Desulfosarcina ovata subsp. ovata: one gene and its partner. The protein of the gene in region 2 interacts with the protein of the main gene of each other region in a pairwise test. Links are inferred from orthologs where the notes say so. Each region holds a gene or a part of one and is shown on either strand. Other genes may lie near its edges.

What was found.
Region 1: the proteins of GN112_RS08205 (region 2) and rho interact in binary tests that used the Escherichia coli proteins (3 or more experiments, as listed by UniProt). The link is inferred for Desulfosarcina ovata subsp. ovata from one-to-one orthologs.

Annotation. Positions count from the first base shown.
Region 1 is NZ_AP021879.1:7,597,692-7,601,259, reverse strand. What follows is about bases 259-3,229. They hold rho (transcription termination factor Rho), read right to left. Parts: upstream 2,383-3,229; coding sequence 1,135-2,382; downstream 259-1,134. Other genes in these bases: GN112_RS33340 (CCA tRNA nucleotidyltransferase), read left to right, coding at 2,976-3,229; rpmE (50S ribosomal protein L31), read right to left, coding at 896-1,108; prfA (peptide chain release factor 1), read right to left, coding at 259-644. In the rest of the region: more of prfA, read right to left, coding at 1-258; more of GN112_RS33340, read left to right, coding at 3,230-3,568. UniProt on the Escherichia coli protein: Facilitates transcription termination by a mechanism that involves Rho binding to the nascent RNA, activation of Rho's RNA-dependent ATPase activity, and release of the mRNA from the DNA template.
Region 2 is NZ_AP021879.1:1,814,233-1,819,611, forward strand. What follows is about bases 1-2,847. They hold GN112_RS08205 (YhbY family RNA-binding protein), read right to left. Parts: upstream 1,660-2,847; coding sequence 1,342-1,659; downstream 1-1,341. Other genes in these bases: GN112_RS08190 (peptidase U32 family protein), read left to right, coding at 1-101; GN112_RS08195 (dihydropteroate synthase), read left to right, coding at 98-880; GN112_RS08200 (DUF8180 domain-containing protein), read right to left, coding at 891-1,229; GN112_RS08210 (hypothetical protein), read right to left, coding at 1,822-2,847. Also shown: more of GN112_RS08210, read right to left, coding at 2,848-2,883; GN112_RS08215 (TVP38/TMEM64 family protein), read right to left, coding at 2,980-3,699; GN112_RS08220 (phosphoglycerate kinase), read right to left, coding at 3,746-4,942; GN112_RS08225 (hypothetical protein), read right to left, coding at 4,972-5,247; RadC family protein, read right to left, coding at 5,304-5,379.

The sequences.
Region 1 (3,568 bases), 5.8 Mb from region 2 along the record:
TCGATATTGACCTCGATATCCTCGGCTTCAGGCAAAACCGCCACGGTGACGGCGGACGTATGAATGCGTCCCTGGGTCTCCGTGGTGGGCACCCGCTGTACCCGATGGGTGCCGCTTTCAAACTTGAGGCGGCTGTAGGCACCTTTGCCATTGATGCTGGCGATGATCTCCTTGAGGCCGCCCACGCCGGTGGTGTGGTGGTCCATCACATCCACTTTCCAGCCACGACCATCGGCATAACGCTGATACATCTTGAACAGATCGCCGGCAAAGAGGCCGGCTTCGTCGCCACCGGTACCGGCCCGGATTTCCAGGATCACGTTCTTGTCGTCCAGCGGATCCTTGGGGATCAGAAGGACCTTGAGTTCCTCCTTGAGCCGGTCCTTTTCCTTTTCCAGGCGATCGACCTCTTCCGCGGCCATTTTTTTCATCTCGGGATCGTCGTCATGGAGCAATTCGAGGCTGTCATCCAATTCCCGATCCACCCGCTTGTATTCCCGGAAAGCGGTGACGATCGGCGCGATCTCGGCGTGCTCGCGGATGTACGTCTGGTATGCCTCCCTGTCCTGAACCACCTTCGGATCGGACAACAGGCGCTCCAACTCCTGAAAACGGTCTTCAACACCCTTCAGTTTGTCAAACATGTTCCACCACCAACGGTTGACGGATTCGTAAAAAAAGCCGATATCGGCGCCTGCACGTTTCCCTCGTCACTGCGGAGGTTATCAATCATCAACAGCCCCGTTTTCAGCCATCCGGTTGGATGGGTGGAAGGGGCGAGCCGCTCGCTGTTCGAAAATGAGGTCGGGACTTGAAAGTTCAGGGCGGGCAGGCTCCGGTGCCGTCCAGCGGCGGAGGCACCGGATGCAGCCTGAAAAAAGACAGGACGGAGACGCTACTGGTTCTTCTGGAATTTCTCGTATTTTTTTCTGAACCGCTCGATACGGCCGGCCGTATCCACCAGCTTCTGTTTGCCGGTAAAAAACGGGTGGCACTTGGAACAAATTTCCACGCGAATGTCCTTTTTCGTTGACCCGACTTCAATGATATTGCCACAGGCACATTGAATGGTGGTGGTCTGATAATCCGGATGGATGTCGGCTTTCATTGTTATTTCAACCCCCTGTATATAATTTATGAGCTCATTGAATCTAAGAACTCAGCATTATCCTTGGTTCCGTTCATTTTTTCAAGTAAAAATTCAAGGCTGTCCGAAGGATTCAAGGAGGAAAAAAGTTTCCGCAAGATCCAGACTCGGTTCAAGGTGGCCTCGTCGAGGAGCAGTTCCTCCTTACGGGTGCCGGACTTCTTGATGTCGATAGCGGGGAAGATGCGCTTGTCGGCCAGGCGACGATCCAGCTGAATCTCCATGTTGCCGGTGCCCTTGAACTCCTCAAAAATCACTTCATCCATCCGCGATCCGGTATCGACCAGGGCCGTTGCGATAATGGTCAGGCTACCGCCCTCTTCGATGTTCCGCGCGGCGCCAAAAAATCGTTTGGGCCGCTGCAGGGCGTTGGAGTCGACACCACCGGAGAGGATTTTGCCACTGGGCGGCATGACCGAGTTGTAGGCACGGGCCAGGCGGGTGATGCTGTCCAGCAAAATGACCACATTCTTTTTGTGCTCCACCAGGCGTTTGGCTTTTTCGATGACCATTTCGGCAACCTGGACATGGCGTTCGGCCGGTTCATCAAAGGTGGAGCTGATCACCTCCCCTTTCACCGAGCGCTGCATATCGGTCACCTCTTCGGGGCGTTCATCGATCAGCAGCACAAAAAGGACAATATCCTTGTGATTTTTAACGATACAGTTGGCAATGCACTGGAGCAGCATGGTTTTACCGGAACGGGGGGGCGAAACGATCAGACCACGCTGGCCGAAGCCGATGGGAGTCAACAGATCCATAATGCGGGCAGAGTAATTTTCCGGTTCGGTCTCCAGGTTCACTTTGTTATCCGGATACAGGGGAATCAGGTTGTCAAAGAGAATTTTCTCACGGGCCACTTCCGGATCTTCGTAATTGACCGCTTCCACTTTGAGCAGGGCGAAATAGCGTTCGGACTCCTTGGGCTGACGAATCTGACCCGACACGGTGTCGCCGGTTCTCAGGTTGAAACGCCGGATCTGCGAGGGAGAGACATAAATATCATCCGGGCCGGGCAGGTAGTTATAGGTCGGTGCCCTTAGAAAACCAAAGCCGTCGGGCAGGATCTCGAGGGTCCCTTCACCGAAAATCAGCCCGTTTTTTTCGATCTGCGCCTGAAGCAGGGAAAATATCAGTTCCTGCTTGCGCATACCGGCAGCCCCGTCAATATTGAGCTGCTTGGCCAGTTTGGTCAATTCATTGATTTTTTTGTTTTTCAGTTCCACGATGTTCATCAAAACACCCCATTTTAAGTTGTCTTTCGCCCGCTGCCATCACGGTGAGAGCAAACATGGAACGGCTGCCCGTCCGCATCCCATATCCGCCTCCATGCTCTTTTTTGTACTGCTTATGTTTCGGCTGTTAAAGATAGGACCTAAGAAAATTTAGTGAAATTATGCAAACCCAACAATTCACTGCTTGTGTTGAACACGTCCCCCTGACCCCGCCGTTATCTTCTGAATTCCGCTAACCTCGACAGCACCTCTGGCAATCTTCCTGTATACAAAAAACAACAGCGCTCCCCTTCCCGTCACCGGCGACGGTAACACGGTTTTGCCCTATCCCGGCATATCCAATTTCATGTTGCAACGATGCCTTTCGGGTGGTCTGGACCGGACTGTCGGTTTTTTGGAGGAATAAGCGTGTTTATGTGATAGAAGTTATCTGAATTACCCCGTCAAAGGGGGCTGATCGTGATTTTTTGCAAATTTGTTATACTATGCGCTGGCCGGTGTCAAGCAAATTTGGAGTAGTCGAAAAATGGTCTCCCCCGACCGCCATGAACAGTGGATAGGTTAAATTTTAGAAGAATTGAATTCGATACAATATGGATCAGTTAACAGACATTCGGTTCGATTTCCTGCCCGACCCGCCCGACGGCATCTATCTGGTCGGCGGTGCCCTGCGCGACATGCTCACCGGCCGCACGCCCCTGGACATCGATCTTGTGGTGCGCGGTGAGATCACAGCGATGGCCACGCAACTCGCCGAACGCACCGGCGGCCGACTGGTCGATCTGGGCAAAAAGGGATTTCCCCTATTCAGGATCGTCTCTCCCGCCGCCACCATTGACATCACACCAATGACCGGTCAATCCATCGAGGCCGACCTGCAGGCGCGGGATTTTACGCTCAATGCCATGGCCTACGATTTAAAGGCCAAACGCCTGATCGACTGTACCGGCGGTCTCGCCGATATCCGCCGGAAGGTCATTCGGATTGTCTCGCCGGATGCGTTTGTCCATGATCCGGCCCGGCTGGTGCGTGCTTACCGGTTTGCGGCAGAGCTCGATTTTGTCCTCGCCGACGCCACCGGTGAAGCCATCGCCGACCACCGGCATCGGATCGAAACGGTGGCCGGGGAACGGATCTGGGCCGAACTGATCAAGATTCTCAATACATCCCGATGTGCCGCCACCTT
Region 2 (5,379 bases):
CCCATCCCGGCAGCCAGGCGACCTTCTATTTGAACATCCCCACCCGGCCACTGGACCTGATCCGCTGTCCGGCGGATGATCCCGGAGAAAAACCATCATGATCGTCGTTGCCGACAACCTGCGCATTACCCGGCCATTCATCGGCCGGGCCGTGGAACAGCTCGATCCGGCCCCGGTCCGGGAACTGGCCATGCGTTGCCGGGATGCCGGTGCCGAGGCCATCGACATCAACAGCGGCCCCCTCTCCCGCAAACCGGCCGAACGGATGACCTTTCTGGTGGAAACCGTTCAGGCGGCCGTCGACCTGCCGCTGGTGCTGGACACCACCAATCCCGACGCCATGGCCGCCGGACTGACCGCCTGCCGAAGGCGTCCCGTGATCAACGGGCTTTCCCTCGAAAAGGACAAACTGGCGCGCATCCTGCCCCTGGCCACCCGGTACGACTGCGACCTGATTGCCTATCTCCTGCGTCCCGACGGGCATGTGCCCCCGGATGCGGCCGGCCGCATGGAATCGGCCATCGCCCTTTTCGACAAATGCCAGCAGGCCGGGATCACCCCGGATCGGCTCATTTTCGATCCGGTGGTGGCACCCCTGGCCTGGCAGGACGGCAACCGCCAGAACATGGCCGTGCTGGATGTCATCCGCAGCCTGCCCGATCTTCTCGGCTTTCCGGTCCACACCATTGCCGGTCTCTCCAACCTGACCACCGGCGCGCCGGGCAGCGACCTGCGCCGCCGCTACCAGAGCGCCTTTCTGCCCATGCTGGCCGCCGCCGGCACCACCATGATCCTGATGAACGCACTCGATCCGTCCCTCGTGACAGCGGTCGGGGATTGTCGCAGAATCTGCGCGGATACGGTGTTTACCTGGCAATAGGTCGACCGTTTTATTTGATTTTGTCGCGGGCCTCGCGAAAGCGCAGGGTGACCGATTCCGTCAGTTCCGCCGCCGCCTGGAGAAGTTCGGCCACGTCGGCCTGGTCGTTCTGGCCGGCCTGCTCGGCCCACTGCCGGTAGTCTTCCACATGGTGGTCGTTGTGCTGAATCCAGTGCGTCAGCAGTTTTTCGAGCTTTTCCGGAAATGAGAGTGCGGCAGCATGGCTGTGGTGATGATCGTGCCCATGGGAGTGGTCGTGTGAGTGGTCGTGATCATGGTCGTGGTCGTGATGGTGATGGTGATCATGGTCGTGGTCGTGATGGTGATCATGGTCGTGATGATGTGACATCGGATAACTCCTCAAAGGGTTGATTGGACAATTCGGCGAAGGGCCGCGGGAACAGGCAATCGACGGTTGCTCAATCTATGCCCACTTGATCGGGAAGTCAACCTCCGGCGGGTTACTTCCCCTTGGCCGGCAGATCAATCTTCCGCTTTTCCGGATCCGGCTGCCAGCGGTAGAAAGTTGCCATATGGCCCACCATAGCGACCATCTCGCAAAGGATGGTCTGCTCGATCTGCTCGGCGATGGCCATTTTTTTCTCTTTTTCCTTGAATTCGATAAATTTGACCTTGACCAGTTCATGGCGGTCCAATGCGTCGTTCATGGCATTGAGAAGCGACGGGGAAAGTCCCTTTTGGCCCACAAACACCACCGGTTTACGCCCATGGGCCAGCCCGCGGAGAAACCGCTTCTGAAATCCCTGTAACCGCTGCATACGAGTCTCTCCTTTTCTACCGCCGCATTACGCGTTTGTATACGTTTTTCCTTTTTATGAAAGCCGCTGCCGGGTGTTGACGAAACGGCATCGGCATCCGCTTGATTCAAACCACGGTAGCGGGAATACCATTGGTTTTCAAGCAAATTATGCTCAATTGGTTCAGGTATAAATCAGATTCAAATTAATGGGCGGGTACTTGCGGACCCCGGGTTTGGGAAGCAGATGCTCCTCACCGACGGTGAGCCAGTTCACGTCGGGATTGATTTCGCGCAGTTTGCCGTCTTCGGGCGGGCGGGCGTGGGCGGTGTAGGAGTAAGTCGCCTGGAAAATACAGATGTTGGTTTTGCCTTTGTCGGCAATCACGTAATTTTTCCTGAACGAGCGCAGCGGTATCTTCTGGGACTCGGCGATCCGGCGGGCCTCCTCGTTGGTAAAACGGACCAGGGCCGCCTTGGAAACCCCGCGTTCGGAGATGCGATAGAGGGTCCGGGATTCACTGCTGCCGGCATAAACGGTAGTAATGCAGGGAATTCGCTTGAGGTACTGGGCCGCGACCATGGCGGCCGTGCGCCGTCCCCCGACCATGAAGGGCATGCCATAATATTCAAACAGTTTCCGCTGAATCAGTTCGGCGCACTTGTCTCCTTTTTCGTAGAGATCTTTGGAAATATACCTCAGGTTCTGGGCCAGGTCTTCGGCTGCATCGGCAATAGGCCAATCGATCCTGACATGGTAGTGGGTCAGGCTGTAGCGGTTGGCCGAATGGCTGGAGGGGTCGCGCTGGATCAACAGGGCGTAATCCACCGGCATGAGCACATTCATGAAGTTATAAAAATGGACCGAGTCGAGATACTTATGGGTCCTGTCGAACTGCTCGGGCAACGGCAATGCCTTGGACTGCAGGAGATTGGTTTTGGTGGGTTTGTTGACATCGAAGAATCGAATGTATTTTTTGTGGTTCGCCGGGATGACATCCTCCACAAAAATGACCAGAAACGTCTTCTGGCACTCGTACTCGATGCCGGGAATTCTTGCGCGAGGCTTGAGCTCGCGCTTTTCGATGAAGGGGTAAGAGAGCTTGCGATCGGCAAACTGCTGGTAGGACTGGATCAGAGAGTAATCCAGCATGAACTGGTCCAGCTCGTCCCTCAGCAATTCGTAATAGGAACGGCGCAGGCGGTTGAACTGACTGAGCTCCTCTCTGACACTCCAGAAGGCCACCGGGACTCCCTTCGGGCGGATGGTTGGGTTTCGGGTTATGGGGTGAGGTTACGGATGCTACTGTTTTTCTTTAATTAACACGATTGTGAACGGGGGTCAACGGCTGCTGTCGGTTTTTCCATTGAGTTTTTCCATCCAGCGGTAGATCCGATCGCGATATCGGATGCTCAGCCATGCGGCCACGCCGGTCACCCCAAAAACAACGGCAAAAAACAGGTAGTTTTTCTGGAACAAAAATTCGCCCTGGAGGCTCAGCATCAGCGTGCCGGGCATCCTGCCGAATGTGGCGATGAGTAAAAATGCCTTAAGGGGAACAGCGGTGATGCCCAGGAACAGACAGAGGTAGTCTTTGGGAAAACCGGGAAAAATGAAGAGAATGAGAAGAACGATAATCCCCTGCCGTTTAAGGAGATGGTCGAAGCGATCCAGCTTGTCCGCCGGGACCCAGCGTCTGACAAACCGTTTGCCCAGGTAACGGCCGATGCCGAAGTTGATCCAGGATCCCAGGGCCAGGGCCAGGCTGGAGTAAAGGAAACCGCCCAGGGTACCGAACAGGTATCCGCCGATGAACCCCGTGGCCTCGCCCGGTACCGGAGCCAGGACCACCTGAAGGACCTGAAGTGCCATGAACGCCAGGGGAGCGCCGCGACCAAAGGCATTGACTACCCTGGCCACCTCCTCCCGGTTGGCGATCCAGCGGTAGGCGGTCATCAGTCCGGAGGCCATTTCGTGGCGGAACAGCAATAGCAGCAACAGCCCTGTGCCAAGAAGGATGGCGATGATCCACCAGCGGTATTTCGGGTTCCACCGTTTCACGCCTTCACCCACCGTCATCGGTGACAAAAACGAGACCCGGCCGGACTCATCGATCCGTCAATGCGGCCACCCCGGGTAGTACTTTGCCTTCCAGAAATTCCAGTGACGCACCGCCACCGGTAGAAATATGGGTCATGCGATCGGCCAGGCCGGCCTTCTCCACCGCAGCGGCGGAATCCCCGCCGCCGATCACCGTAATGGCCCCTTTCTCCGTAGCCGCTGCCATGGCCCGGGCCACGGCGTATGTGCCACCGGCCGTGGCATCGATCTCAAATACGCCCATGGGACCGTTCCAGACAATGGTCTTGGCGCCTGAAATGATCTCCTCGAAGGCAGCCACGGAAGCCGGCCCGATATCCAGCCCGCTGCCGCTGGCAGGAATCGCATCGATCAGCGTGGGGATCAGTGGTCCAACGGTGCGATTATCGAAATCAAACTGATCGCTGCACAGGCAATCCACCGGCAGCACCAGCTTGTCGCCCCCCTGGGCCAGCAGGTTACCGGCCAGTTCGACCTTGTCCGGCTCGACCAGGGAGTTGCCGATTTCGAAGCCTTTGGCCTTGAAGAACGTGTACGCCATGCCGCCACCAATGATCAACCGGTCCACTTTGGGCAAAAGGCTGCTGATCACATCGATCTTGCCCGAAATCTTGGCTCCGCCCAGAATGGCCACAAAAGGCCGTTTGGGCGATGCCAGGGCGTCGCCCAGATAGGCGACCTCTTTTTCGATGAGAAATCCCATGGCGCAGGTCTTGACGAATCGGGTCACCCCGGCAGTGGACGCATGAGCCCGATGGGCGGTGCCGAATGCATCATTGACATACAAATCAGCCAGACCGGCCAGGGCACGGGCAAAGGCATCGTCGTTGTCGGTCTCGGCCTTGTGAAAACGCAAATTCTCCAGCAGCAGGACCTGCCCGTTGGCCAGCGTCTCCACCGCGCGGTCGACAGCCGGTCCGATGCAGTCGTCGGCAAAGGCTACCGGCTGCCCCAAGAGTGATTCCAGTGCCGCAGCACAGGGTTTCAGCGAGAGTTCCGGGACCCGTTTGCCTTTGGGCCGACCCAGGTGCGACATCAGCACCAGACGTCCGCCATGCTCCAGAACATACCGGATCGTCGGCAGGGCCGCACGCAACCGTTTGTCGTTGGCCACCCGGCCATTGTCCAGGGGGACATTGAAATCGACCCGCATGAGTACCCGCTGTCCCTTGACATTGAGATCGGAAACGGAAAGTTTGGCCATCGATTCCTCCTTGGTTTCGGTATCGCTAGTTAGGATGCGTCCTTTTTCTGTTTTCTGGCAGACAGTGCTTTTTTACGTGACCAGCGCTCGAAAAAGCCCACCATGCCCGACGCATATGCGCGGTCGACGATCTCCTCACGAACGGTGATTCCGCCCCGCTCTGTCATGGCTTTTCTCAGGCACTCGGTTTTGTAGCAGCAGGGCATGCAGGATTCGGGACTCTGCCGGAGTCCTTCTGCTCCCATGGGGAAAACCGTTTCAAGATCTCCATAGCAAGGCGGGAATTTCTTCTGGTTAACGGTCATCGGTTTCGCTTGTGGCTGATTTGGATTCGTCTGAAATACGCGTTTCTGCGGGTCCTTCAGCTATCGGATTCGCTGGCCTCGCGTTTGATTCGCGCCATATGCCCGTGATCGGCAAAACTGTAGTATCCTTCG